One region of the Stutzerimonas marianensis genome, then DNA from elsewhere that is predicted to be linked to it. Evidence: predicted binding sites of a transcription regulator. Region 1 holds the regulator's gene; the other holds the start of a gene.
The links. Region 1 encodes FliA, which starts transcription of late flagellar genes. Its sites were predicted from a motif close to CTAAAGTTTNNNNNNNNNNNGCCGNTAA; they were not measured.

Region 1 (14,448 bases):
TTCAGGTGAACCGCGCCCTCGACGTGGCCCCAGGCCCACTGCTGCCCGTCCCGAACGTCGATGAACACCGCGCCCAGTTCGTGCAGCCGCTTGGCCTGGTAAACATTCACGGTCATGGCGCCGTCGATCTCGGCAGGCGCTTCGTTGGCCTGAAGCACGGTCGAACTTCCCACCAGCAGGCAAAGCAAAAGAATGCGCAGCATCACATCCTCCTCGGCAACGCCGGGCAGCCGGCCGGCGCCAAGAAAGCGCGGCCCTGTTCAGGTTGGAGGAAGGATGAAGCTCATCGTTCCGCGCTCGCTGCGCGGCGCGATCATCGGAATCACTAGCCGGGGTTGCGGCGCATCTGGTGCAGCTTGCTGACCAGCTCAGCCTCGGATTGCGAAAGCCCGCAGGACTGGGTGAGATCTTCCACGCTCGCGCCCATGCCTACCAGTTTGGCGGCCTGGGAATAGGTGAAGGTATCGATGTCTCGCTGCTCGAGCTGCGTGATGCGCTCGGGCAGTGGCGCCAGGCTCCGCGACAGCTCACGCAGTTCCTGGCCCATGCGCACGCCACTCTCGAGGTAGGTATCGAGACGTGCGCCCAACTCCTTGAGACGCCGGTCGCGTGCCTCGTCCCGGCGTGCCTGCTCCAGCTGGTACTGCCGCTGACGACGCAACAGCCAGAGACAGAAGCCCAGCAATCCCAGGCAACACAGGGCCAGCGCGACCAGCGAAGCGATCAGCATGGATCAGATGCTCTCAAGTTCCGCCCATTCTTCTTCGGTCATCATCTTGTCGAGTTCGACCAGAATCAGCAGCTCGTTGTTCTTGTTGCACACGCCCTGGATGAACTTCGCCGACTCGTCGTTACCGACGTTGGGTGCTGTCTCGATCTCGGACTGACGCAGGTAGACCACCTCGGCCACGCTGTCGACCATGATGCCGATCACCTGGCGATCCGCCTCGATGATCACGATCCGGGTGTTATCGGAGACCGGCGCCGTGTCGAGGCCGAAACGCTGGCGGGTATCGATCACCGTCACCACGTTGCCGCGCAGGTTAATGATGCCCAGCACGTAGCTGGGCGCACCCGGCACCGGCGCGATCTCGGTGTAACGCAGCACTTCCTGGACCTGCATCACATTGATGCCGTAGGTCTCGTTGTCCAGACGAAAGGTTACCCATTGCAGGACTGGATCATCGGAACCCTGCGCGGAAGTCATTTTCATAGCCCACCCTCTTCAAATACCGCTGCGGCGGTTGATTCTATCGGTAACGGGGATCGCTCGCGCGAGCCCACTGGTTGTTCGTTCAGGACGGTATGCCCTTGAGGTGACGCGTCGCCCCGCTGGCGATGAGTTCGGCCAGCGCGGCCACGTCGACCAGCGCGCACATATGGTCGATTACCGTTCCGGCAAGCCATGGACGCTGCGTACGTTGCGAGCGCCATTTGACTTCCTTCGGATCGAGGCGGATCGACCGGCTCACGTGGTGCACCGCCAGCCCCCACTCATAGCCCTGCACGGAAATGACGTACTGCAGGCCTTCGCGGCAATCGTCACGGTATCGGTCGGCCATCACCCAGCGTGCGGTGTCCAGCACCTTGAGATTCCCGGCCTGGCTGGGCAGGATGCCGAGAAACCAGCTTGGCTGGCCGAACAGAGGAGTCAGGTCCTGGCCGGCCAATGGATAGATCGAGCCGAGACTGACCAGGGGAACCGCCAGTGTCAGGCCTGCAACGTCGAACAACAGGCACTCGAACGGTTCCTCGCCCCACTCCGGCTGGCCCGAGTCGGCTTGCGTCGGACCGCCAGGCCCTTGGCGCATCGCATCCAATTGCGCGATCGGCTCGACCAATCCGACCGGCACCTGCGGCGGCACCTCCGGCTCAAGCTCGAGCAGCGCGGCCGGCTCGAGCCTCTCCGGCTCGGGCATGGCAACAGGCACGACTACCGGTGCCGGCCGAACCGCCTCCGCCGTCGTGACGACGGCTGCTGGCCGAACGGGCTCGAGCGGCGCCGCGGCAGGCGCGACCTCACGCAGCGGGACGACGCGTTGAGTGTCGCGACGCTGTTCTTCGAGCACAGCAGCCTGGAACTCGTCCTGGCTGACCGACTCGGCCAGTTCCATGGCGTCCTGCAGCAAGGCGTCGAGGTACGACTGCAAGGTCTGCTGCGATCGGCTTTCTTTAAGAAGGGTACGGCTCATGAAACCAACTCGTGAGTACCAACTGGATAGGCTATCGGCTGCATCGGCCATGAACTTGAGGCGCGATCAGCCCCGTACGTCGACTCAGGCGACCTGGGTCGTTTCCTGCGCGGCGAGCAATGCCTTGAGCAGAGCCCGATACGCGATTACCGCACGGCTGTTCGGATCGTACTGCGACGGTACCAGCCCCGCCAGGCTCGCATCGCGCAGCCGGGTATCGATCGGGATGAAGGCCTGCCACAGATGGTCCTGATAGCCGTTGCGCAACAGCTTGAGCGTATTCATCGAGGCCTGGGTCCGGCGGTCGAACATGGTCGGCACGATGGTGTACGGCAACGCCTGACGGCGAGAACGATTGATCATCTTCAGGGTACTGACCATTCGCTCCAGTCCCTTCAGCGCCAGGAACTCGGTCTGCACCGGAATGACCAGCCGCTGGCTGGCCGCCAGCGCATTGACCATCAACACGCCCAGCAGCGGCGGGCTGTCGATGATGGCGTAATCGAAATCCTGCCACAGCTGCGAAAGGCTCTTGGCAATAACCAGCCCGAGCCCGTTCTGGCCCGGCGACTGGCGCTCCAGCGTCGCCAGCACGGTACTCGACGGCAGTAGCGATATCCGCTCATGGCTCGTCGGCACCAGCAGCTCCCGGGGCAGACCCTCGGGTACGGTGCCCTGATGCTGGAACAGGTCGAACACGCTGCGCTCGATGTTGTCCGGGTCCTGGCCGAAATAGCTGGTCATCGACCCGTGTGGGTCAAGATCGAGCACCACGACGCGCTTGCCGGAATCGGCCAGCAAGCCAGCGAGCGACACCGACGTCGTGGTCTTGCCCACCCCACCTTTCTGATTGGCTACAGCCCAGACTCTCATACGCGTTTTTCCATCCGGATAGCACCAGACCGGCCTCTGCCCCGCCGGCCGTGTCGGCGACGGGGAATTGACGAAACTGCCTCGCGGCACCTACTGATCGGTAGCGGCTGCACGTTGTATGCCAGGCCGAGCCTCGCTGGTGCGCCCCACATCCGACACGCTCCGGCGGACGTCCAGGTTGCGCGAGATCACCAGGATCACCCGCCGGTTGCGTGCCCGCCCCTCGGCCGTGGCGTTGTCCGCCACGGGTTGAAATTCACCATAGCCCACGGCGGCCATTCGGGACGGATTCACACCGCCGGCAGCCAACATCCTCACCACGCTGCCCGCCCGTGCCGCCGAGAGCTCCCAATTGGTCGGGTAGGCCGCCGTGCTGATCGGCAGGTTGTCGGTGAAGCCTTCCACGCGAACCGGGTTGTCGAAGGGTGCCAGAATGTTGGCAACCTTCTCGAGCATGCCGAACGCCTGGTCATTGGGCAGCGCGTCGCCACTGGGGAACAACAGGCTGGAATTCAGTTCGATCTCGACCCAGAGTTCATTGCCGCGGACGGTCAGCTGATTGGTTTCGATCAGGTCGGCGAAGGCGCTGCGCATGCTGCGCACGATGCTGTCGAGCGGATCCACGGGATTGGCTGTGGCCGCGTCCGATTCAACGACCGAGGGCGTGTCGTGCTGACTGGAGCGAGGCCGCTCCTCGCCGACCGGGATCGGCATGATGGAACGGTCAGGCTGGTTGAACACGCCGACCAGCGAATCCGAAAGGATCTTGTATTTGCCTTCGTTGAGCGAGGAAATCGAGTACATCACCACGAAAAACGCGAACAGCAAGGTGATGAAGTCAGCATAGGAGACCAGCCAGCGCTCGTGGTTTTCGGGTTCCTCATGCGTTCTGCGGCGTGCCATGTTCAGTGGCTCCCGCAGCGGCATGCGCCGAGCTTTCGCGAGCGTGGCGTCGCGATCTGATCAAGGGTCTGGATGCGCTGCATACTGGGGTCCCCGCGGATGGCGTCGACTCGGTCAATCCATGAAGCCTTGCAGCTTCATCTCGATCGAGCGTGGGTTTTCGCCTTCGGCGATCGACAGCACGCCTTCTAGCAGCATTTCGCGGTACGCCGTCTGCTTCTGCACGACGCTCTTGAGCTTGTTACCGATCGGCAGCACCAGCAGGTTGGCGAAGGCCACACCGTAGATGGTCGCGACGAAGGCCACGGCGATCCCGCTGCCAAGCTGGCTGGGGTCGGCGAGATTACCCATCACATGGATCAGGCCCATCACCGCACCGATGATGCCGACGGTCGGTGAGTAGCCGCCCATGCTCTCGAACACCTTCGCCGCGCGCAGATCGCGGGTTTCCTGTGTATAGAGATCGACTTCGAGGATGCTGCGAATCACTTCCGGCTCGGCCCCATCGACCAGCAGTTGCAGCCCTTTGCGTGCGTAGGGATCGGGTTCGATTTCCGCTACGGGCTCCAGACCCAGCAGGCCTTCCTTGCGTGCGATACCGCTCCAGCCAGTGACGAGCGCAATGCCACCGAGCATGTCGATGCGGGGCGGAAAGAAAATCCAGCGAACGATCGACATCGCCCGCATGAAAACGGACATCGGTGTCTGCAGCAGCACGGCGCCGAGCGTCCCGCCCAGCACGATCAATGCAGCAGGCCCGTTGAGCAGGGCGGAAGCATGGCCGCCCTCGAGAAAGTTACCCCCGACGATGGCGACGAATGCCAGAACCAGCCCGATGAGGCTGAGTACATCCATCAGATACAGGCCTCGCTCAGGTGCCGGCCGATCTCGTCGAGGCCATAGACCGCATCGCTGAGGTTCGCCTTGGCGACGGCCATGGGCATGCCATAGATCACGCAGCTCGCCTCATCCTGGGTCCAGACCTGACTGCCACTCTGCTTGAGCATGCGCGCGCCCTCGCGCCCGTCGGCGCCCATGCCGGTCAGGACCACGGCCAGAACCTTGTCCTGATACGCCTTGGCCGCAGAGCCGAAGGTCACGTCGACACAGGGGCGATAGTTGAGCCGCTCATCCCCCGGCAGGATACGAACCGCGCCGCGGCCGTCGACCATCATCTGCTTGCCACCCGGCGCCAGCAACGCGAGCCCCGGCCGCAACAGGTCGCCATCCTCGGCTTCCTTCACCTGGATCTTGCAGAGTTTGTCCAGGCGCTCGGCGAAGGCCTTGGTGAAAGCCGCCGGCATGTGCTGAATGAGCACGATGGGCGCCGGAAAGCTGGCCGGGAGTTGGGTCAGAACGCGTTGCAGCGCCACAGGTCCGCCTGTGGAAGTGCCAATGGCCACGAGCCGATAGGCCTTGCGGCGCGGTGCCGGCGAACTGGAAGCCGGTGCCGGCTGCGCATGTCCGGTTGCCGCTGGGGACGCCGTGGTGTGGCGCGTCGAAACCGGCGCGGTGCGGCTGGACAGCGAGGGCGACGTGCTAGACGTGCCGAGATGGCTGCTGTAGCGGCGGTTGCTGCGCGCGATGGTGTGGATCTTCTCGCACAGCAACTGCTTGACCTTGGCCGGGTGGCGAGAGATGTCCTCGAAGTTCTTAGGCAGGAAATCCACCGCGCCGGCATCAAGCGCATCGAGGGTCACCCGTGCGCCTTCGTGCGTAAGCGAGGAGAACATCAGGACCGGCGTTGGGCAGCGCTGCATGATCTGCCGTACCGCTGTGATGCCGTCCATCATCGGCATCTCATAGTCCATGGTGATGACGTCAGGCTTGAGCGCCTGCGCCTGGTCGATCGCCTCGCGGCCGTTGGTCGCGGTACCAACCACCTGGATGTTCGGGTCTGCCGAGAGAATTTCCGAGACCCGGCGCCGGAAGAAGCCGGAGTCGTCGACGACCAGAACCTTGACTGCCATAAAACACTCCTAGCGACAGCGGCCCCGCAGGAGCCGCCGCCCAGATGATCAGACCCGGCGCGCGTAGCGCTTGAGCATGCTGGGAACGTCGAGGATCAGCGCGATCCGGCCGTCGCCCGTGATGGTCGCGCCGGACATGCCAGGCGTGCCCTGCAGCATCTTGCCCAGCGGTTTGATCACGACTTCCTCCTGGCCGACCAACTGGTCGACGACGAAGCCGATGCTCTGGTTGCCGACGCTGAGGATCACCACGTGCCCCTCGCGCTGCTCCTCGTGCTCGGCGCCCTGAACCAGCCAGCGCTTGAGGTAGAACAGCGGCAGGGCCTTGTCACGCACGATGACGACTTCCTGCCCGTCGACCACATTGGTGCGCGACAGGTCGAGGTGGAAGATTTCGTTGACGCTGACCAGCGGGAAGGCGAACGCCTGGTTGCCCAGCATCACCATCAGGGTCGGCATGATCGCCAGAGTCAGCGGGACCTTGATCACGACGCGCGAGCCCAGCCCCTTGGTGGAGAACACGTTGACCGTGCCGTTGAGCTGGGAGATCTTGGTCTTGACCACGTCCATCCCAACACCGCGCCCCGACACGTCGGAGATCTCCGACTTGGTCGAGAATCCCGGAGCGAAGATCAGGTTGTAGCACTCCAGATCGCTCAGGCGATCGGCGGCATCCTTGTCCAGCATGCCCTTCTCCACCGCCTTGGCACGCAGGATGTTGGCATCCATGCCCTTGCCGTCGTCGGTAATCTGCAGAAGGATGTGGTCGCCCTCCTGCTCGGCGGACAGCACCACACGTCCGGTGCGCGGCTTGCCGGCGGCTTCCCGCTCTTCGGGCGTCTCGACGCCGTGGTCGACGGCGTTGCGCACCAAGTGCACCAGCGGATCGGCCAGTGCCTCGACGAGGTTCTTGTCCAGGTCGGTCTCTTCGCCGACGAGCTCCAGGTTGATTTCTTTCTTCAGGCTGCGCGCCAGATCGCGAACCAGGCGCGGGAAACGGCCGAACACCTTCTTGATCGGTTGCATGCGCGTCTTCATCACCGCGCTCTGCAGGTCGGCCGTGACCACATCCAGATTGGACACGGCCTTGGACATGGCTTCATCGCCGCTGTTGGAACCCAGGCGGACCAGGCGGTTACGGACCAGTACCAGCTCGCCCACCATGTTCATGATTTCGTCGAGCCGCGCCGTGTCCACGCGCACGGTGGTTTCCGCCTCGCTGACCGGCTTCTCCGGCGCCGGCGCTGCCGCAGGTTTGCTGGGCGCGGCAGACGCGGCCGGCTTGGCTGGAGCGGCCTTTTCAACCGGTTTGTCCGACGCGGCGGCCGCTGGCTTGACCGCGGCCTTCGCGGTCGGAGCGGTGGCGACTACTTCAGGTTCGAACTTGCCCTTGCCGTGGAGCTGGTCGAGCAATGCCTCGAATTCGTCGTCGGAGATGTTGTCCCCGGCCGGCGCTGCAGCTTCGGGTTCGACCGGGGTAGCCGACGCCTGGGGCGCCTCGGCGAACTGACCCTTGCCATGCAACTGGTCCAGCAGCGCTTCGAACTCCTCGTCGGTGATTTCATCGCTGGCCGGCTGGGCGGACGTAGACACTGCCTCGGCGGACGGTTCGGTGCCGGTCGCGGTCGCAAACTGGCCTTTGCCGTGCAACTGATCCAAAAGCGATTCGAATTCTTCGTCGGTGATCTCATCACCGCTAGCCGCGGCCGGGGCCTCCGCTGCCTCGTCGAGTGCGCCGAGGAACTGCTCGAACTCGCTGTCCGCGTTCACAGGCTCGGGGGCGGGCTCGGCCGCCACGGCAACCGGTTCGGCAGCGGCCGGCGCAGCAGAAGCCGGCTCGGCCAGGCGCGACAGTGCCGCCAGCAGCTCCGGCGTGGCAGGCGTAATCGCGGTACGTTCACGCACCTGACTGAACATTTCGTTGACGGAGTCCAGTGCCTGCAGCACGACGTCCATCAATTCCGAGTCGACGCGACGCTCACCCTTGCGCAGGATGTCGAAGACGTTTTCGGCGATGTGGCAGCACTCGACCAGTTCATGCAACTGGAGGAAACCCGCACCACCCTTTACCGTATGGAACCCGCGAAAAATCGCATTGAGCAAGGCTGCGTCATCGGGGCTGCTCTCCAGCTCCACCAGTTGCTCTGACAATAGTTCGAGAATCTCGCCGGCCTCTACCAGGAAATCCTGGAGGATTTCTTCATCGGCGTCGAAGCTCATATTTCACATCCCCTAAAAGCCCAGGCTCGAAAGCAGATCGTCGACATCGTCCTGCCCGGATACGACATCCTCACGTATATCGGCATGCATCTGCGGACCTTCACCGTGGGAAGGGCCTTTTTCTAGTTTTTTTCGTTCCTGCTCTGCGCGCAGCTCTTCGCGGTCGTGCTGGATACCCGCGACGCGATCGACCTGGCCGGCCATCAGCACGAGATTGAGCAGGTTGCTTTCGAGTTCGGTGATCAGTCGCGTGACTCGCTTGATCACCTGACCGGTCAGGTCCTGGAAATCCTGAGCAAGCATGATCTCGCTGAGGTTCTCCGACAGCTGGGTCCCGTCGTTCATGGTCCGCTGCAGGAACTGATCGAGCCGCTTGACCAGGTCACGAAACTGCTCGGCATTCATGTCGCGGCGCATGAAGCGCTGCCAATCGGCGGTCAGGCTCTGTGCCTCGTAGCTGACGTAGTTGACCAACGGCGCGGATTCCTCGACGAGGTCCATGGTCCGGTTGGCCGCCTTCTCCGTCATTTCCACGACATAAGACAGCCGGTCGGTTGCATCGGTGATCGGGGACGGGTCGCCCCCCGTCGCACAGGTGTCCATCTCCAGTTTGACGATGGCGTTGTGCAGTTCCCGGGTGAGCTTGCCGACTTCCTGATACAGCCCCTGGTTCCGAGCCTGGTTGAGCTCGTTGAACATCTGGGCCGCTTCTTCGAATCGGCCCTGCTGGAGGCTTTCGATCAATTGGGGTGCGTGAGCCTTGAGCGTCGCTTCGAACTCCGCCAGGCTTTGGTCTGCTTGCGTCATAGTGCCCTCGCGGCGTTACTTCAGCCGTTGACGCGCTCGAAGATCTTCTCGATTTTCTCTTTGAGTACCTGAGCCGTGAACGGCTTGACCACGTACCCGTTAACACCGGCCTGCGCGGCCTCGATGATCTGGTCACGCTTGGCCTCGGCCGTCACCATCAGCACCGGCAGGTGCTTGAGGCGGTCGTCCGCACGCACCGCGCGCAGCAGGTCGATGCCGCTCATGCCGGGCATGTTCCAGTCAGTGACGAGGAAATCGAAACTGCCGCTCTTGAGCATAGGCAGTGCAGTGGTGCCATCATCCGCCTCGGCGGTGTTGGTGAAGCCCAGATCGCGCAAGAGGTTCTTGATGATCCGTCTCATCGTCGAAAAGTCGTCGACGATGAGGATTTTCATGTTCTTGTCCAAGTACACCTCCGTAAATCCCGAAATCCCAGAACCTGCTCAGGGTCTGTTGCGGGCTTCGTTCATGAAGCTCGCCCAGAGCAGTTTCTATTCGCGTTTTCTTGAGAACCGACCTATCGAGCGCGCCATTCGCCGAGACGGGCCCGCAGGCGCGCCGCACACTGGCTGTGCAGCTGACTGACCCGTGACTCGCTGACGCCCAGAACCTGGCCGATTTCCTTCAAATTCAACTCTTCGTCGTAATACAGCGACAGCACCAGCTTTTCACGTTCGGGCAGATTGGCGATCGCATCGGCCAGGGCCTGCTGGAAACGCTCGTCCTCGAGATCACGAGACGGTTCCGGATGTGCACTGGCGGCATCTTCACCGAACTCCCCGTGCTCGCCTTCGGTCAGCAGATCATCGAAGCTGAACAGGCGGCTGCCCAGGGTGTCGCCCAGAATGCCGTAGTACTCATCGAGACTCAATTTAAGTTCGGCCGCAACCTCATGATCTTTAGCGTCGCGTCCGGTTCTGGCCTCGATTGCGCGTATCGCTTCGCTCACCATCCTCGAATTGCGGTGCACCGAACGCGGCGCCCAGTCGCCCTTGCGGACCTCGTCGAGCATGGCGCCACGAATGCGAATGCCCGCGTAGGTCTCGAAACTCGCCCCCTTGCCGGAGTCGTACTTCTTCGACGCCTCGAGCAGGCCGATCATGCCGGCCTGCATCAGATCGTCGACCTGCACGCTGGCCGGCAGCCGCGCCAGCAGGTGATAAGCGATGCGCTTGACCAGCGGGGCGTACTGCTCGATGAGCTGGTACTGGGAGTCTTTAGCCACTTTGGTGTTGTACATAACCGATTCCAGCCGCTGTCAGTCGTGTGCGTTTGCGGTGGGCCTGACCAGGCGCTCCACAAAGAACTCAAGGTGGCCACGCGGGTTCGCCGGCAGCGGCCAGGTGTCGATCTTCTGCGCGATGGCCTTGAACGCCAGCGAGCATTTGGCTCGCGGGTAGGCCTCGTAGACCGCGCGCTGTTTCTGAACGGCCTTGCGAACCGCCTCGTCGTAGGGAACCGCGCCGACGTACTGCAGGGCGACGTCAAGAAAACGTTCAGTCACCTTGGTCAGCTTAGCGAATAGATTGCGTCCTTCCTGCGGGGCGTGCGCCATGTTCGCCAGCACCCGGAACCGGCTGATGCCGTAGTCGCGGTTGAGCAGTTTGATCAGCGCGTAGGCGTCAGTGATCGACGTCGGCTCGTCGGTGACGACCAGCAGGACCTCCTGCGCCGCCCGCACGAAGCTCACGACACCGTCGCCGATGCCGGCGGCCGTATCGATGATCAGCACGTCGATGTCGTTGCCGATTTCGCTGAAGGCCTGAATCAGACCGGAATGCTGCATCGGCGACAGCTGCACCATGCTTTGCGTGCCGGACGCGGCGGGCACGATGCGCACGCCGCCCGGCCCCTGGATCATGACATCGCGCAGATCACAGTCACCGGCGATCACGTCCGCCAGGGTGCGCTTGGCCGTCAAGCCGAGCAGCACGTCGACGTTGGCCAGGCCAAGGTCGGCGTCGAGCAGCACGACACGCCGACCGAGGTCGGCCAGCGCCAAGGAAAGATTGACCGATACGTTGGTCTTGCCGACGCCACCTTTGCCGCCGGTCACTGCAATAACCTGTACGGGATGAATACCCATCATCAAACGCCTATATCTTGCTGGGGCCCGCAGGCCATCGATGCGTTCAGCCCGAACGCGTCTAGTGTTTCGCTCTCACGCAGCGCCCTGTTCATCCCGCCCTCCGCGAAGATCCGTTGTACAGGCCGGAGAACATGTCAGCCATCGTTTCCTCGCTGGGCGACTCTTCGGATTGCAGACTCACCGCCCGGCTGACCAGTTGATGCGTCCGTGGCAGCTGGAGATCCTCTGGAATGCGCGGACCGTCGGCGAGGTAGGCAATCGGTAGATGCTGGCTGATGGTCAGCCCGAGCACGTCGCCCAGAGTACCCGCCTCGTCAAGTTTAGTCAGGATGCAGCCCGCCAGCCCGCAAGGCCGGTAGTGATGCCAGGCCGCCTTCAGCACCTGGCTCTGGCTGGTCGCCGCGAGCACCAGATAGTTCTTCGAACGCACGCCCCGATCGGCCAATGCCTGAAGCTGCAGGCGCATCATCGGATCGCCCGCCGGCAGACCGGCGGTGTCGAGCAGGATCAGCCGCTTGCGCGCGACCGGCTCCAGGCTCTTGCTCAGCGGCTGGCTCGGGTCGATCTGGATCACCGGCACGTTGAGGATACGGCCCAGAGTCTTGAGCTGTTCCTGAGCGCCGATACGGTAGTTGTCCATGCTCGCCAGGGCGATGCTCTGCGCGCCGTGCTTGAGGACATGGCGTGCGGCGAGCTTGGCCAGGGTCGTGGTCTTGCCGGCGCCGGCCGGGCCGACCAGGGCAATCACACCGCCCTCTTCCAGCGGCTCGTGCTTGGTCACCTTGATCGACTGGGCCAGGTGCGCCAACAGCATGCGCCAGGCCTGACGCTGATCGCTGATCGCGGCCACCTTCTCCAGCAGCCCGCGCGACAGGTCCGCCGGCAGGCCGAGGCGCTGCAGGCGACGCCACAAGCCGGCCTGCTGCGGGCGACGATTCTGCTCGTGCCCCCAGGCCAACGACCCGAGCTGCACTTCGATCAGCTCCCGCAGCCCCTGCAATTCGGACTGCATGGCCTCGACGGCACGCGAGTCGAGTGCCGATGCTGCCATCGCGGCAGCAGGCGCAACGGCAGGCTTGGCGCTCGCGGCAGGTTTCTCGTCAAGCAACTGACGGTCGCGTGCCGGCTCCGTGTGCGGCGCGCTCAGTTCGGCATGCGCGTTGGCGATACGGGTCTGAGTCTTGCGCAGCTCCGCCTCGAGCGCCGGATTCGGCTGCTTGGGCGCCACCGCCTCCATCGGATAATCGAGCACGGCCGTCAGCTCGACGCCACCGGCCACACGGCGATTGCCAGTGATCACGGCATCAGCGCCCAGCTCGTCACGAATCATCTTCATGGCGATACGCATGTCGGCTGCGAAGAAACGTTTGACCTGCATGGCCTGTACCCTCGGTTAATTCTGACCCACCGTCGAAACGATGGTGACCTGCTTGTTATCCGGTATTTCCTGATAGGCCAGGACATGAATGTTGGGGACTGCCAGCCGGGCGAATCGCGAGAGCATCGCGCGGACCGGGCCGGCCACCAGCAGGATCGCCGGCTTACCCATCATTTCTTGACGCTGTGCCGCATCTACCAGAGACCGTTGCAACTTTTCGGCCATTCCCGGCTCGAGAAGAATGCCATCTTCCGAACCCTGTCCGGCCTTCTGCAGGCTATTGAGCAATATCTGTTCCAACCTGGGTTCAAGCGTGATCACAGGCAGCTGCGGCTCAAGCCCCACAACGTTTTGCACGATTGCGCGGGACAGCGCGACCCGCACGGCCGCCACCATCGCGGCGGGATCTTGACTCTTGGTGGCCACGTTCGCGATGGCTTCGGCGATGGTGCGGATGTCGCGGACCGGTACCTGCTCCTGCAGCAGCGCCTGCAGCACCTTGAGCAGTGTCGACAGCGAGATCATCCCCGGCACCAGTTCCTCCGCGAGCTTCGGCGAACTCTTGGCCAGCAGCTGCATCAGCTGCTGGACTTCCTCATGCCCGAGCAGCTCGTGCGCATGCTTGTGCAGGACCTGGTTGAGGTGCGTAGCGACCACGGTGCTCGCATCCACCACGGTGTAGCCGAGCGACTGCGCCTGGTCGCGCTGACTGGCCTCGATCCAGACCGCCTCCAGCCCGAACGCCGGGTCCTTGGCGGCGATGCCGTTGAGCGGGCCGAACACCTGCCCGGGGTTGATCGCCAGCTCGCGGTCGGGATAGACCTCGGCTTCAGCCAGGCTCACTCCCATCAGCGTCAAGCGATAAGCGTTGGGCAGCAGATCGAGGTTGTCGCGGATGTGCACCGACGGCATCAGGAAGCCGAGGTCCTGCGACAGCTTCTTGCGAACCCCCTTGATACGGGCCAGCAACTGGCCGCCCTGGTTGCGATCGACCAGCGGAATCAGGCGATACCCCACTTCCAGGCCAACCATGTCGACGGGCGTCACGTCGTCCCAGCCGAGTTCCTTGGTCTCCGCGGCGCGCTGGGCGGGCAGCGTTTCCTGCTGTTTCTGAACCTCCTGCTCGGTTTTCGCCTTGGCCTGCTTCTGACGGTGCCAGATCCAGTAGGCCCCACCGGCTGCCACGGCGCCAAGTCCGAGAAAGGACATGTGCGGCATGCCGGGGACCAGGCCCATGGCGATCATGATGCCTGCCGACACCGCAAGAGCCTTCGGCGAGGCGAACATCTGGCGGTTGACCTGCTGGCCCATGTCTTCGGAGCTGGTCACGCGGGTCACCATGATCGCCGCGGCGGTCGAGAGCAGCAACGAAGGGATCTGCGCAACGAGGCCGTCACCGATGGTCAGCAGCGCATAGACCTGACCGGCTTCACTGAAGCTCATGCCATGTTGCGCCATGCCGATGCCCACGCCACCGATCAGGTTGATGAACAGAATCAGCAGACCGGCGATGGCATCGCCGCGCACGAACTTGCTGGCACCATCCATCGAGCCGTAGAAATCGGCTTCCGAGGCCACCTCGACCCGGCGCTGCTTGGCTTCGACCTGATCGATCAGGCCGGCGTTGAGGTCCGCATCGATCGCCATCTGCTTGCCCGGCATGGCGTCGAGGGTAAAGCGCGCGCTTACCTCGGAGATGCGCCCGGCACCTTTGGTGACCACGACGAAGTTGATGATCATCAGGATCGCGAACACGACGATACCGACAACGTAGTTGCCGCCGATCACCACGTTACCGAAGGCTTCGATCACATGGCCTGCCGCGGAGCCGCCTTCATGGCCGTTGATCAGCACGACTCGGGTCGAGGCCACGTTCAGCGCCAGCCGCATCAGGGTCGCGACCAGCAGAATCGTCGGGAACACGGCGAAGTCCAGCGGCCGCAGCGCATAGACGCTGACCAACAACACCACGATCGACAGCGCGATATTGAAGGTGAACAGCAGGTCCAGCAGGAA
Region 2 (14,448 bases), on a different contig from region 1:
ACCCTGCGCCCGGTGAAGGTCGGCTTGACTGGCGAGTATCCGGCCCAGTCGAACTTGGGCTTGACGGCGATGGCTTCGGCGTAGGTCAGGCGTTCCGTCCTTGCGCTGCGGTTTGCGGTGCGCTCACGGATCACGGCGTACTCGTCGCGCGTCTTGTCGACGAAGGCCGGTTTGAGCTCCTTGGACAGCAGGGTGGTCGCTACGCCCACGGCGCGCGAGGCATCGGTCACGTAGACCACTGCGTCATTGTTGTAGTGCGGATCGATCTTGACCGCCGTATGCGCCTTGGAGGTCGTGGCGCCGCCGATCATCAGCGGCAAGCGGAAGCCCTGGCGCTGCATCTCGCGCGCGACGTGGACCATCTCATCGAGTGACGGGGTGATCAGCCCGGACAGGCCGATGATGTCGCATTTCTCGTCCCTGGCGGTCTGCAGGATCTTTTCCGCCGGTACCATCACGCCCAGGTCGACCACGTCGTAACCATTGCAGCCAAGCACCACGCCAACGATGTTCTTGCCGATGTCATGGACGTCGCCCTTGACGGTCGCCATGAGAATCTTGCCCTTGGCTTCCGGCTTGTCACCTTTTTCCGCTTCGATGAACGGAATCAGGTGGGCCACGGCCTGCTTCATCACGCGGGCCGATTTCACCACCTGGGGCAGGAACATCTTGCCCGAACCGAACAGGTCGCCGACCACGTTCATTCCGCTCATCAGCGGGCCTTCGATCACCTCGATGGGACGCGCACATTGTTGGCGGCATTCCTCGGTGTCCTCGACGATGAAGGCGGTGATGCCCTTGACCAGCGCGTGCTCGAGACGCTTGTCGACCGGCAGGCTGCGCCACTCCTCGGACTCCGCTTCCTTGACCGAACCATCCCCCTTGTACTTGTCCGCGATGGCCAACAGCGCTTCGGTGGCGCCATCGTTACGGTTGAGCACCACGTCCTCGACCGCGTCGCGCAGCTCTTTCGGGATCTCGTCGTAGATTTCCAGCTGACCGGCATTGACGATGCCCATGGTCAGGCCGTTCTGGATGGCGTAGTAGAGGAACACCGAATGAATCGCTTCGCGTACCGGGTTGTTGCCGCGGAACGAGAACGACACGTTGGACACCCCGCCGGAGCTGAGCGCATAGGGCAGCTCGTCGCGGATATAGGCGCAAGCCTCGATGAAATCCACCGCGTAGTTGTTGTGTTCTTCGATCCCCGTCGCCACCGCGAAGATGTTCGGGTCGAAGATGATGTCTTCCGGCGGGAAGCCCACCTCGTTGACCAGGATGTCGTAGCTGCGTTTGCAGATTTCCTGCTTGCGCGCGGCGGTGTCGGCCTGGCCGACCTCATCGAAGGCCATCACCACTACAGCGGCGCCGTAGCGCTTGCACAAGCGGGCGTGGTGCTTGAACTGCTCGACGCCTTCCTTCATCGAAATGGAGTTGACGATGCCCTTGCCCTGGATGCATTTCAGGCCCGCTTCGATCACTTCCCACTTGGAGGAGTCGATCATGATCGGCACGCGGGAGATGTCCGGCTCGCCGGCGATCAGGTTTAGGAACCTGACCATGGCCGCCTTGGAGTCGAGCATCCCTTCGTCCATGTTGATGTCGATGATCTGGGCGCCGGCTTCCACCTGCTGCAGGGCCACTTCCAGCGCCTCGGTGTAGTTCTCCTCGCGGATCAGACGGGCGAACTTGGCCGAACCGGTGATGTTGGTGCGCTCACCGACGTTCACGAAAAGTGAGCTGCGGTCGATGGTGAAGGGCTCCAGGCCCGACAGGCGGCAGGCCTTTGGAATGTCCGGGATCACGCGCGGCGGGTACTTGGCCACCGCCTCGGCAATCGCCTGGATATGCGCCGGCGTGGTGCCGCAGCAGCCGCCGATGATGTTGAGGAAACCGCTGGCGGCGAACTCCTCGACCACCGCGGCCATTTCCGCCGGCGTTTCGTCGTACTCGCCGAAGGCATTGGGCAGGCCGGCGTTGGGGTGGGCGGACACGTGGGTGTCGGCCTTGTTGGCCAGCTCTTCCAGATAAGGGCGCAGGTCCTTGGCGCCCAGGGCGCAGTTCAGGCCCACGGAGATCGGCTTGGCATGGCGCACCGAGTTCCAGAACGCCTCGGTGGTCTGGCCGGACAGGGTGCGGCCGGAGGCGTCGGTGATGGTGCCGGAAATCATGATCGGCAATTCGACGCCGTCTTCCTCGAACACCTGCTGCACGGCGAAGATCGCCGCCTTGGCGTTGAGCGTATCGAAGATGGTCTCGATCAGGATCAGGTCGGCGCCGCCCTCGATCAGGCCGCGGGTGGCCTCGGTGTAGTTCTCCACCAGCTCGTCGAAGGTGACGTTACGGTAGCCGGGATCGTTGACGTCCGGGGAGATCGAGCAGGTACGGCTGGTCGGGCCCAGAACCCCTGCGACGAAGCGCGGGCGATCCGGGGTTTCCAGGGTCTTGGCGTCGGCCACTTCACGGGCGACGCGGGCGCCAGCCACGTTCAGCTCGTAGACCAGCTCTTCCATGTCGTAGTCGGCCTGCGACACACGGGTGGCGTTGAAGGTGTTGGTTTCCAGAATGTCAGCGCCAGCGTCCAGGTAAGCCTTCTCGATGTCCGCGATGATTCGCGGCTGGGTCAGCAGGAGCAGGTCGTTGTTGCCTTTCACGTCGCTCGGCCAGTCGGCGAAGCGCTCAGCGCGATAGTCGGCCTCTTCCAGACGGTAGCTCTGGATCATGGTGCCCATGCCGCCATCGAGGATCAGAATGCGCTCCTGGAGAGCCTGCTGGAGAGCCTTGAGGCGGGCGTTGCGGTCGAGCATGGGGACTACCTGAAGCTGGTTTCGAGAACCGCGCATCATAGCAAGGCTGCATGCTTTTTGATCGCTGCCTCGCTTCGCATGAAGATTGCTCATGTTGGCGGATCGTTAATCTTGACTAAAACGCTAGGACTTTAATCAGCTTCGTCCATGGCGTACACTTTCGCGCATATCTCAGAGGAGTTCCCATGAGCGCCATTACCATCACCGAAGCCGCCCACGACTACCTGGCCGATTTGCTCGAGAAGCAGAACACCACGGGCATCGGCATCCGTGTATTCATCACCCAGCCGGGGACGCCCTACGCGGAGACCTGCATTGCGTATTGCAAGCCGGGCGAAGAGAAGCCGGACGACGTCGCGATCGCCCTGAAGCGCTTCACTGCCTGGATCGACGGCGTCAGCGAGCCGTTCCTCGAGGACGCCGTCGTGGATTACGCGACCGACCGTATGGGTGGCCAGCTGACCATCAAGGCACCCAACGCCAAGGTACCGATGGTCAACGAGGACAGCCCGCTCAACGAGCGCATCAATTATTACCTGCAGACCGAGATCAACCCCGGGCTGGCCAGCCACGGCGGCTTGGTCACGCTTATCGACGTCGTCGAGGAAGGGGTCGCGGTTTTGCAGTTTGGTGGCGGCTGCCAAGGGTGCGGACAAGCTGACGTGACCTTGAAGGAAGGGATCGAGAAGACCTTGCTCGAGCGGATCCCCGAACTCAAGGGCGTGCGCGATGTGACGGACCATACCAACCGCGAGAACGCCTATTACTGATGCCCTGGCAAGGGGTTCGCACGTCCCGCGTGCCCGCCAATCGGTAAATCAAGGCAAAATGCCACTATTTCTTCGGTGGCAGCCCCACAGCGCTCGTTTGCTGAGATAAGCTGTCCGAGTTTCGGTAGCTGGTTAAAGAGAGCGAGCGCTGCATGTCTGCCGTTTCCCTGCTGATCTGTGATGATTCGAGCCTGGCGCGCAAGCAATTGCTGCGCTCGCTGCCGGCTGCCTGGCAGTTGGACATCCATCAGGCCGCTGGCGGGGTCGAGGCGCTTGAACGCATCCGGAAAGGGGGAGTGGACCTGCTCCTGCTGGACCTCACCATGCCCGACATGGACGGCTACCAGGTTCTTGCTCAGCTGCGTGACGAAGGGCTCGACTGCAAGGTGATCGTCGTCTCGGCGGACATCCAGGAAGAAGCGGTCCGTCGGGTGCTGGAACTTGGCGCCCTGGCATTCATTCGCAAGCCTGCCGATCCGGTCCATCTCAGGCAAACACTCGCCAGCCTCGGCATGATCGGCACCGAACTGCCAATGCTTGGCCAGCGCGACGCGGGCGACATGGTCGGTTTTCGCGATGCGGTGCGCGAGGTTGTCAACGTCGCGATGGGGCGCGCCGCTGCGTTGTTGGCAAGGGTTTTGGGTGTGTTCGTCCAGCTGCCGATCCCGAATGTGAACATGCTCGAAGTGGGTGAGTTGCACATGGCCTTGGCCGATGCGGCACAAGGCGACAAGCTCACCGCGGTATGCCAGGGGTATATCGGGGGTGGGATTGCCGGCGAGGCGTTGCTGATCTTCCATGACTCGGAAGTCGCCGACATGGCCAGGCTCATGCGCGCCGACGACTACCGCGAGCTGGAAATGCTGCTGGATCTGTCAAGCCTGCTGATCAGTGCGTGCCTGAGTGGGATTGCCGATCAGATCGACGTGGTCTTTTCCCAGGGCCACCCACAGGTGCTTGGCCAGCATGCGTCGATCGAGGAGCTGATCCGCCTGAACCGAGAACGCTGGAAAAGCACGCTCGCAGTAGAGATCAGCTACAGCCTCGAAGGGCACGACATTCATTTCGACCTTTTGCTGTTGTTCACCGAAGACTCGGTGGAACTGTTGTCACGCAAACTCGCCTACCTGATGGACTGAGCATGTCTGACTCGATCGAACTCAGCGAAATGCACTGGTTGTTGGCCATCGTCCAGAACATTGACGTTGGCGTGGTCGTGCTCGACCGTGAATATCGCGTCGACGTCTGGAATACCTTCATGGAGAACCGCTCCGGGCGACTCCCCGAGGAAGCGCGCAAGAAATCCTTTTTCGAGCTGTTTCCTGAAGTGGACGAGAAGTGGTTCCGGCGCAAGGTCGAAAACGTGGCGACGCTCGGCACGCCGTCGTTCACCATCTGGGAACAGCGGCCGTATCTGCTGCGTTTCAAGAACTACCAGCCAATCACCGGGCTGGAAGATTTCATGTACCAGAACACCACGCTGTTTCCGCTCAAGGGCTTGGATGGTCGAATCCAGCAGATCTGCCTGATCATCTACGATGTCACCGACGTGGCGACCAACCGCCGGCAACTGCAGGCCGCCAACCGAGAGTTGCAGCGGCTATCGAGCACCGACCGGCTCACAGGCCTGTTCAACCGTGGGCATTGGGAAGAAATGCTGCGCCAGGACTACGCCCGGCATCGGCGCTATGGCACCAATACGGCGCTGATCATGTTCGATATCGATCACTTCAAAAAGATCAACGACACCTACGGGCACCAGGCCGGCGATAGTGTGATTCAGCAGACCGCCGACATCATTCGTCAGGCCATGCGCGACTCCGATATCGCGGGGCGCTACGGTGGCGAAGAGTTCGTCGTGCTGCTGCCGGACACGGACCAGCAGGGCGCCATGACATTGGCCGAGCGGCTTCGCCAGACGGTCGAGGCACATGAGGTCCGGCACGAAGCTCACAGCATCCGCTTCACGATCAGCCTGGGGGTGGCGGACCTGAGCCTACCCACCAATGGCTATGCGCAACTGATCGAATGGGCGGACAGCGCCCTCTATGCATCCAAGTCCGGTGGACGAAACCAGGTGACCTTGTACCGTCACTGACCGGCTGCTGCCTCCTGGCTACGGCTGCCAAGCAGCTTGAGCAGACCCGCTTCTTCCGCGCTCAGCCATTTGCGCTTGCGTGCTCTGCGCAGGTTCGCCAGCTCGCCGTTCAAAAAGGCCTCAATGACGGCCGGATGGATGTAGCACTGCCGACACACTGCCGGTGTGTTGCCCAACTGCCGCGACACCTGTTTGACCGTCTCGGCGAGATTCCGTCGCGCCACGGTTTCGGGGTCATGGGGAACCCCGCGTAGGTAATCCAGGGCCAACGTGCTGCCGGCCCAGGTCCGATAATCCTTGGCGGTGAAATCCGCACCGGTCAGTTCGCGCAGGTAGAGGTTGATATCGCTGGAACTGATGGCGTGGCGTTGTCCATCGTCGTCCAGATACTGGAACAAGTGCTGGCCCGGAAGCTCCAGGCAGCGGCGCATGATGCGAGCCAGTCGCTGATTCTTCAGCGTCACGCGGTGTTCGACACCGCTTTTGCCGCGGAAATGGAAGCGAATCGCCGAGCCTCGAACGTCGACATGACGGTTGCGCAGCGTGGTGAGGCCATAAGAACGGTTCTCGCGGGCATAGCGGGAGTTGCCGATTCGGATCAGGGTCGTTTCCAACAGCTGAATGACAAGCGCCATGACTTTTTCACGTGGCATGCCACGCAGCTTCAGATGATCTTCCAATCGTGCGCGCAGTTTGGGTAGCGCGGCGCCGAAAGCCAGGATGTGTTCATACTTGTCGCTGTCTCGGATTTCCCGCCAGCGAGGGTGGTACCGGTATTGTTTGCGCCCTCGGGCGTCACGCCCGGTTGCTTGCATATGGCCACACGGATCTGGGCAGATCCAGACCTGGGTATAGGCCGGCGGGATAGCCAGCTTGTTGATACGGTCGATTTCGTCCTGGTCACGAATGCGTTCGCCGGACGGAAGAAAATAGGCAAATTTGCCGCGCAACACGCGTCGGGTGATGCCAGGGCCCGTATCGTCGACGTAGTGGAGGTCGTCGGGCAGGTCGGGACAGAGGGCGGTACCGATATCAACGCGTTCATCGTCCGGGATGGGCGGTGTGCCCTCGGCAAGCGTCAGGGATGAATTATCGATAAGCATGTGGGCCAGGTCCGACCAGGGCTGAAATGGCGTGACGAACGGCAGGCCTGCCGACTGCCACGTCGGCAGGCCTGGCCATTGAGTTGTCGGTTCAGATCAGTTCTCGCGCTCGCTGCTGTTGCGCATCAGGATGCGGATCGCGGCAACGAGTTCGTCTATCGCTTCGCGGTAGATGGCCGGGTCCGCTTTGGTTTCGGCCTGATCGGCCATTTCTCGGGCGGCTACGAGATGATCATTGATCGAAGAAAAGTCGCCTATCATGTGCATGCTCCTGGGTAGGTCAGCGGAAAGCACGGCACCAAGCGCCGTGCATCGTCTCTATCAGTGACAGGCACGAGCCATACGGGTTCGTACCAGCCATCTGACGCATGCATAGAGAGGCGCCGCCTCAGCTCGCCGCGGCGATGTCGAAGACCAGCTCGATCCCGTCACCGCTTCCGTCGCCAACGACTGAACCCACCACCGGTTTATGCGTGACCTGTCTATCGCCATAAGCTTCGTGCAGCTTTTGCTGCGCAACGTCGCGAATGTGCGTGATCAACCCGGTGGTCTGCGCATCGCGCGGGACGATGAACGTCAGGGTGACCGAATGGGGCTCGGGGCGTTTCGGAAGATCGGCCAGGCCACTGCTGTGCCATTGATCGTTTACGTAGGCTTCGGCGCCTTTCATGGAGGTGCTCCTGTTTTAACGGCTCAGTGCATGGGACCGTAAAACAGGCGAATGGATCGCAACCACCAGCACCTGACGCCAAGCCCGGCGCCTTTTTGAGGCCGGGCTCTGCATTTGAGGCAGGCGTTCAGACGGGCATGTGCCAAGGGGCGAAGTGAATCCCTTGGCGAGCCAGGTCGGCACGGGTCTGTTCGAGCTTCTGGCCCAGCTTGACCGGATCGGAATACACGCTGCTGGGCAGCTTGCAATGACCGACCGGGCGGGATTCGCTGCCGTCCACGACGGTGATGCTGAGCTCACCGTTACCTTCCATCAGGGTCCAGGCGACGCACTGGAAGGGCTTGAACGCGCGGTCGGTGATCAGGAGGGCGTCGTTGAAGCGAAGGGGGCTGGTCATGGGGCATGTCTCTCTGTGTGTATACAAAAAATACGAAATGGCCATGCCGTCGGGTGTTCGGCGTCGGCCTTACATTCCATTGATGTACACAGGGGACCGATAAGTCACACGATGAGTTCTTGATTTGTTCGCAAGTTGGCAATTAGCCGAAAGTTGTAGGTGATGCCTGTTTGCTTCCTGCGCGCTTTGATTGCTCGAGAACCCGCGCCACGACTGGGTTTCTGCCGGACGAGCCAGTCTCCAACACAATGAGTGGCTGCTCACGTTGGCATCGATACGTGACGAAAAGCCGCACGGGCGAATAAAAAAAACCGGCCTGGCGTTCGACGCCTGGCCGGTTTTCGATGCGCAGCTGGAAAGGTTCGGCGTTATTACACCTTGAACTGCTTGAGCGTCCTGTTCAGTTGTTCGGCGAGATCGCCGAGTTGCTTACCGGCAGCGTTCGATTGCTCGGCCGCTTGCGTGCTGTGCATGGCCAGACCAGCCGCCTGGGTAACGTTCTGATTGATATCCTCGACCACATGAGTCTGCTGCAGGGTCGCGCTGGCGATCGAAGCGTTCAGGCCCGACAGGTTGCGCAGCGCCTGTGCGATTTGCGCCAGGCTTTCACCGGCTTGGCTGGCCTGTTCCACCGTTGCCTGCGAAGCTCGGTTGCTTTCGGTGATCACTGCGACCGCCGCGCTGGAATTCTTCTGCAGTCGTTCGATCATCGTCTGGATCTCCGCGGTCGAAGTCTGGGTGCGCTGGGCCAGCAGGCGGACTTCGTCGGCTACCACTGCGAAGCCGCGGCCTTGCTCACCGGCGCGGGCGGCTTCGATCGCCGCGTTCAATGCCAGCAGGTTCGTCTGGTCGGCGATCGAACCGATCACCTCGAGTACCGAGCCGATCTTGGTGGTTTCGTCTGCGAGGGATTGAATGACACCGACGGCTTCGCCAATGGTGGTAGACAATTGATCGATCTGTTTCAGGCTGGCCTCGATGTTGTGCTGACCCTGGCCAGCCTGTCTTTCGGCCTCGCCAACTTCGCTGGCGGCGTGCTCGGCGTTCTTGGCAACCTCCTGGACGGCGTAGGTCACTTCGTTGACGGCGGTGGCGACCAGTTCCATTTGCTGAGACTGTTGCTGGCTGTGCGAGTGCGCCTGATTGGCCAGCCCGCCCAGGGCATTGGAGGACTGTTCAAGCGAGTCCGCCGTCTCCAGCAGCCTACCAATGACGCTGCGCAGTTTTTGCGTGAACGCGTTGAAATCACGACTTAGCATGGTCAGTTCGTCGTTACCGGATACATCCAGGCTGCGGGTGAGATCCGCTTCGCCACTGGCGATATTGGCCATGGCTTGCATCGAACGACGCAGCGGCACGGTAATGCTGCGGATCAGCACGGCGACCATGAGCGCCATGAGCGCTGCGATTGCAAGCCCGATCAGCGAGAAGTGCACCAGATAGTTCTGGAACTCGGCCTCCACGTCGTCCACGTAGATGCCTGAACCAATGATCCAACCCCAAGGCTTGAATAGCTCGACATAGGAGATCTTCGGTACGGGCTGTTCTTCGCCGGGTTTGGCCCACTGGTAATCAACCAGACCGGCGCCGTCCTGCTTGGCGACCTTGACCATCTCGTTGAATAGCGCTTTGCCGTTCGGGTCCTTGGTCTGTGACAGGTCCTTGCCTTCAAGTTCCGGCTTCATGGGATGCATGACCATGACCGGCTGAAGATCATTGATCCAGAAGTAGTCGTCGTGTCCGTAGCGCAGGATGCGGATCTGATCCATGGCGGCCTTCTGGGCTTCGGCCTTGGTCAGGCGGCCATTCGTTTCGAGCTGATGGTAATGATCCAGTACGCCGCGTGCCGTCTCGACGATGTTCTGCGTCATCACCTGTTTGCCCTGGTAGAGGTCGTTTCTGACCTGCTGGATCATCAACAAGCCCAATACGAACAGCATTGCGATGGCTACCAGGGGTATCAGCCAGAGGCGTTTGCTGATCGGGATATTTCTGAGCATATTCATGGGCTTGTAGGCTCCTGTTAAGGCGGGATGTTACTTATTATTGGAATAGTGTCGGGGACGCTTGTCCGGGCCTGGCGCGCGGTCGGTTCAGGTGACGCGAGCAGCTTCGATGCCCATTGCATAGCGTGTCGGCTCGGTCGGTAAAAAGATGAGGGCTGCCTCGCGTACCTCACTGAATTTACTGACCATAAGCGAGTCAGAACAGCGCTCAGATGGCGATCTGATATATACCTTCGTTGGACATAAGCCGCGGTGATGACACCGCCAATGGGGACTAGATGGAGCTTTGGATTGCGTTTCAGGCGTTGCTGTTGGGCATCGTGGAGGGCTTGACGGAATTTCTGCCGATTTCCAGTACCGGGCACCAGATCATCGTTGCCGACCTGATTGGCTTCGGTGGCGAGCGCGCGCTGGCCTTCAACATCATCATCCAGCTGGGCGCGATCCTCGCGGTGGTCTGGGAATACCGCCGCAAGATACTTGACGTCGTTATCGGGCTGCCGCGCGAGCGGCAGGCGCAGCGTTTCACGGTGAACTTGATGGTCGCGTTCTTTCCGGCGGTCGTCCTGGGTGTCGCGTTCGCTGATCTGATCCACACCTATCTGTTCAACCCCATCACGGTCGCTACCGCGCTGGTCATCGGCGGTGTGGTGATGCTCTGGGCGGAAAAACGGCCGCATGCGGTTCAGGCAGAAACCGTCGACGACATGCGCTGGTCGCACGCGCTCAAGGTCGGTTGCGCACAATGCCTGGCGCTGATCCCGGGTACGTCGCGCTCGGGTGCGACGATCATCGGCGGGTTGCTGTTCGGCTTGTCACGCAAGGCCGCTACGGAGTTTTCCTTTTTCCTGGCCATGCCGACGATGGTGGGGGCAGCGGTCTATTCGGGTTACAAGTACCGCGAGCTGTTCCAGCCGGGGGACCTGCCGGTATTCGCGATCGGCTTCGTTACGTCCTTCATATTCGCCATGCTAGCGGTCCGCGCATTGCTGAAGTTCATTGGCAACCATAGCTATGCCGCGTTCGCCTGGTATCGAATCATCTTTGGTCTGGTCATTCTCGCGACCTGGCAGTTCAGCCTGATCGACTGGCACACAGCGGCCGGTTGAGCTTCAGCGCGGCGTGAATCAGTACGTCGCTCCGGCTTCGGCGGATCGCGAGCGTTGCCTTTAACGCAGCTGGATGCCAGTCGCCATGGCCGGCGTTAGACTCGCCGCTTTCCGTCATCAGGTGCCGACATGGAGCTGCGAGGTCAGCTACGAAACTGGAACGACCAGAAAGGTTTCGGTTTCATCCGCCCGGAGCGGGGTGGCGCTGAGGTGTTCGCCCATATTTCGGTGATGCGGGGTGATCGTCGTCCGAAGCAGGGCGATACCGTCTTCTATCTCTCCCAAGCCGATCAGGCTGGGCGGTTGCGGGCAACTCACATTCGCCTCGATGCACCTCTGGCCCTCGACGATCCAGCGATCCGCCGCAAACCAGCCGGCGCGGCGAAGGGGCACATGACCCCACCTCGAAGACACGAGGCGCCCCGGAGGCGATTACTCGAGCTGACCGGCTTGATCCTGCTCTGTCTGCTGCCAGGTTTGGGGTTGTTGAAGATGAGCGAGAGGGGGCATGACTGGCCGCTCCTGGCTTACGCCCTGGCGAGTCTGGTGACCTTCGGCTTCTACCTGCATGACAAGCGTAGCGCGCAGCGTGGCCGATGGCGCACCCCGGAGATGCGCCTGCATCTGCTGGAACTGCTCGGTGGGTGGCCCGGTGCCTTTATCGCGCAGCAATTGCTGCGCCACAAGACCCGCAAGCTGCCATTCCAATTTGTGTTCTGGATGATCGTTCTGGCCCATCAGGTGGCCTGGCTGGATTACCTGTACCTGCATCGATTGGCCGGCTGGCTGGCAGGCTGAGCTCTCGCGTGAGGCGTGACCGGCCGGGCGGGCGGTCACGCGCGCGTGAGTCGGACGCGAATTACGGACCCTGGGTAACCGTCGCCGAGTTACCGGTACCGTTCTGGATGATGGTTGCATCGAAGCCGTTCAGCGAGCCAAGCCCGCCGGTCTGCAGCAGGGAGGCGACATTCTGCGAGCCGACTTGCTGGATATCGGCCGTGTTGGCATAGTCCTCCTGGACGACGTCGATCTCGTTCTGGTTCCCGTCCTGGCTGACGGTCACGCTGTTGAGGTCATAGTCCTGCTGGATGTCGACTCGATTGCCGTCGCCTCTTGTCGCTCCGGAGATGCTGTTGCCCCGGCCGGTTTGCACCGTTGTCAGCTCGTTGTCGATGCCGTCCTGTGTATAGGCCATGGAGCCGCCGCCGGTGGCCGCCGTGACAGTGGCGACGTTGTCCGTGCCAATCTGCTCGAGATCCACCGATCCGACGGGATAGCGCGAATCTTCCGGCTGATCGACCGTTGCGGTGTTGTTGGTGCCATCCTGGCGGATGAACGCGGTGGCACCATAGGGGAAGCCTGCCTGGGTCAGCGTGATCAGGTTCCCGGTGCCGCTCTGTTCCGTGGTAGCGGTGGCGAACCAGTCTTGCTCGATGCGGGCAATATTGCCGTTGCCGGTCTGGGTCCCCTCGTAATAGTTGGCGTTGCCTACCTGGAAGACTTCGATGGCGTTGCCCTGGCCATCCTGATAAATAATCGCATCGTTGCTGACGCCATCGAGCTGCTCGACGTAGGAGAGGTTGTTGCTTCCGACCTGGGTGATCACGGCGACATGGCCCCCTTCCTGAGAGACCTGAGCGACCGTAGCGAGATTGAACTCGCCGTCCTGGTTGATCTCGACTTCGCCTTCGTTGCCGGCCTGATCGATGAAGGCCAGGTTCGCTGCCCCTGTCTGGCTGCTGGTCGCGCTCATCGCATACCCGCTCTGCGCGGTATTGACGATGTTGCCCGTTCCGTTCTGGGTCTGGCTGATGAAACCGCCATCGCCACTTTGTGTCGCGTCGGCGACGTTGTCGGTGCCGGTCTGGTCCTGAATGGTTTCGCTGATGGCCAGGGCGTGGTTGGCGATCAGCATGGCGACTGCAACTGCGAGGATTGTTTTTGTTGTGCGCATTTTTGTAGCGTCCGTCCGATGACAAGAATGCTGACTTTTAGACCTGACCAGGCGAAGCGGAAATAACCCGTTTGGCCGATATGGGATGGTCGGCGGATTAATACCTGCCGACTGCGCGATACCGACAGGTGGAAGCCTCGCCTGGTCGTTGGCGATTACCGACCGGGTTAGTCCGGTACTGGCACATCGTCGGGCAACAGCTGCCGCGTTTTCAGCTCTTGCCAGAAGTCGCTTGGAATGGGTGCTTCGCTCTGCTGGACATATTGCGCCGGACGCTTGGGGTTGCTTGTGCCGGGGATGGTGGACAGGACCGCCGGGTGGGCCAGGCAAAATTGCAGCGCCGCTGCGCGCAGATCGACGTCGAAGGCCTTGCACACTGCCTCCAACTGCTCGGTCTTGCGACGGATTTCATCAGGTGCTTGCGCGTAGTCGTAGTGAGCGCCGCCCGCCAATACGCCGGAGTTGAACGGGCCACCTACAACGATGCCCACACCGCGTTCCACGCACTGTGGGAAGAGGGTATCCAGCGCTTCGCGGTGATCGAGCAGCGAATAGCGACCGGCCAGCAGGAACACGTCCGGATCCGCTTGTTCCAGCGCCATACGGCAGGGTTCGACCAGATTGACGCCCAGACCCCAACCTCGAATGGTGCCTTCCTCGCGCATCTGGGTGAGTGCTTTGGCAGCGCCCTGCATGGCTTGCTGGAAGTACGCTTTCCATTGCGGGCCCCATTGATCTTCGGACACGTCATGAATGAAGGCGATATCGATGCGGTCCACCCCCATGCGTTCAAGACTGTCCTCGATGGAGCGCCGCGCGCCGTCGGCCGAGTAGTCGGCGATGCGCTTGTTGGGTAGCTCGTCGACGAAGGGTTGGGCATTTTCCGGTGCGCTGGCCGGCTGCAGCAGGCGGCCCACCTTGGTACTCAGCACGAAGGCATCCCGCGGTTTACGACTGAGCAGGCGGCCAAACCGTTGTTCGGCAAGGCCGGCGCCATAATGCGGTGATGTGTCGTAATACCGGATGCCGGCATCCCACGCTGCCTGGAGCGTGGCATCGGCAGTGGCTTCGTCCAGCGGCGTGAACATGTTGCCCAGCGGCGCGCCGCCGAAACCCAGGCGTGGAAGAGTGATGCGCATGGAGCCTCCTCATAGCAGAGTGAACCGAACTGTCTCTGCATGGGAGGGCGTCTGGAGCAGGTTGTTCCGACCGCGCCGCGATTGGCTGACGCGTATCCCGACGGCAAGAGGAGACTTGCACTTCTTGCCTCGAATCAACTCATCCCTGAGCCGCAGCTTCCTGGCGTAAGCAGTACAGCAAGCGAGATGCCAACTGCCCAGGATCTTGCGAAAAGGGGCGCCCGACGCGGGTGAAAGCCTGTTCTGCGGGGGCTGATGAGGCCGAGCTGAGGGGACCGCAAGAGAATGTGAATGACGGTAGCTGGTCGCGGTGCTTGCTGATGGTGCGCTGTGTGCGGCGACGCCTTTTCAGTGTGCAGTGGAGCGGGGCGGGAGGGGAGCAGGCGCTGCGTCCG

Region 2: a site for FliA is predicted at 9,977-10,004, ahead of MST27_RS22760 (methyl-accepting chemotaxis protein). Genes of this name have one in related genera too.

What each region holds. Positions count from the first base shown of each region.
Region 1 covers NZ_JALGRD010000002.1:172,113-186,560, forward strand. Annotated here, with positions in the region: gene MST27_RS03820 (rhodanese-like domain-containing protein) at 1-200, opposite strand, end outside; gene MST27_RS03825 (DUF2802 domain-containing protein) at 326-730, opposite strand; gene MST27_RS03830 (chemotaxis protein CheW) at 734-1,213, opposite strand; gene MST27_RS03835 (CheW domain-containing protein) at 1,296-2,192, opposite strand; gene MST27_RS03840 (ParA family protein) at 2,277-3,065, opposite strand; gene motD (flagellar motor protein MotD) at 3,156-3,968, opposite strand; gene MST27_RS03850 (flagellar motor protein) at 4,083-4,823, opposite strand; gene MST27_RS03855 (protein-glutamate methylesterase/protein-glutamine glutaminase) at 4,823-5,938, opposite strand; gene MST27_RS03860 (chemotaxis protein CheA) at 5,987-8,158, opposite strand; gene MST27_RS03865 (protein phosphatase CheZ) at 8,171-8,965, opposite strand; gene MST27_RS03870 (chemotaxis response regulator CheY) at 8,986-9,360, opposite strand; gene fliA (RNA polymerase sigma factor FliA) at 9,483-10,205, opposite strand; gene fleN (flagellar synthesis regulator FleN) at 10,224-11,051, opposite strand; gene flhF (flagellar biosynthesis GTPase FlhF) at 11,143-12,432, opposite strand; gene flhA (flagellar biosynthesis protein FlhA) at 12,448-14,448, opposite strand, start outside.
Region 2 covers NZ_JALGRD010000004.1:242,756-257,203, forward strand. Annotated here, with positions in the region: gene metH (methionine synthase) at 1-2,807, opposite strand, end outside; gene nfuA (Fe-S biogenesis protein NfuA) at 2,993-3,577, shown strand; gene MST27_RS08880 (response regulator) at 3,730-4,716, shown strand; gene MST27_RS08885 (sensor domain-containing diguanylate cyclase) at 4,719-5,675, shown strand; gene MST27_RS08890 (DNA topoisomerase IB) at 5,669-6,778, opposite strand; gene MST27_RS08895 (hypothetical protein) at 6,875-7,039, opposite strand; gene MST27_RS08900 (hypothetical protein) at 7,167-7,448, opposite strand; gene MST27_RS08905 (hypothetical protein) at 7,576-7,845, opposite strand; gene MST27_RS22760 (methyl-accepting chemotaxis protein) at 8,217-9,851, opposite strand; gene MST27_RS08915 (undecaprenyl-diphosphate phosphatase) at 10,130-10,960, shown strand; gene MST27_RS08920 (DUF1294 domain-containing protein) at 11,090-11,758, shown strand; gene MST27_RS08925 (hypothetical protein) at 11,820-12,914, opposite strand; gene MST27_RS08930 (aldo/keto reductase) at 13,082-14,053, opposite strand.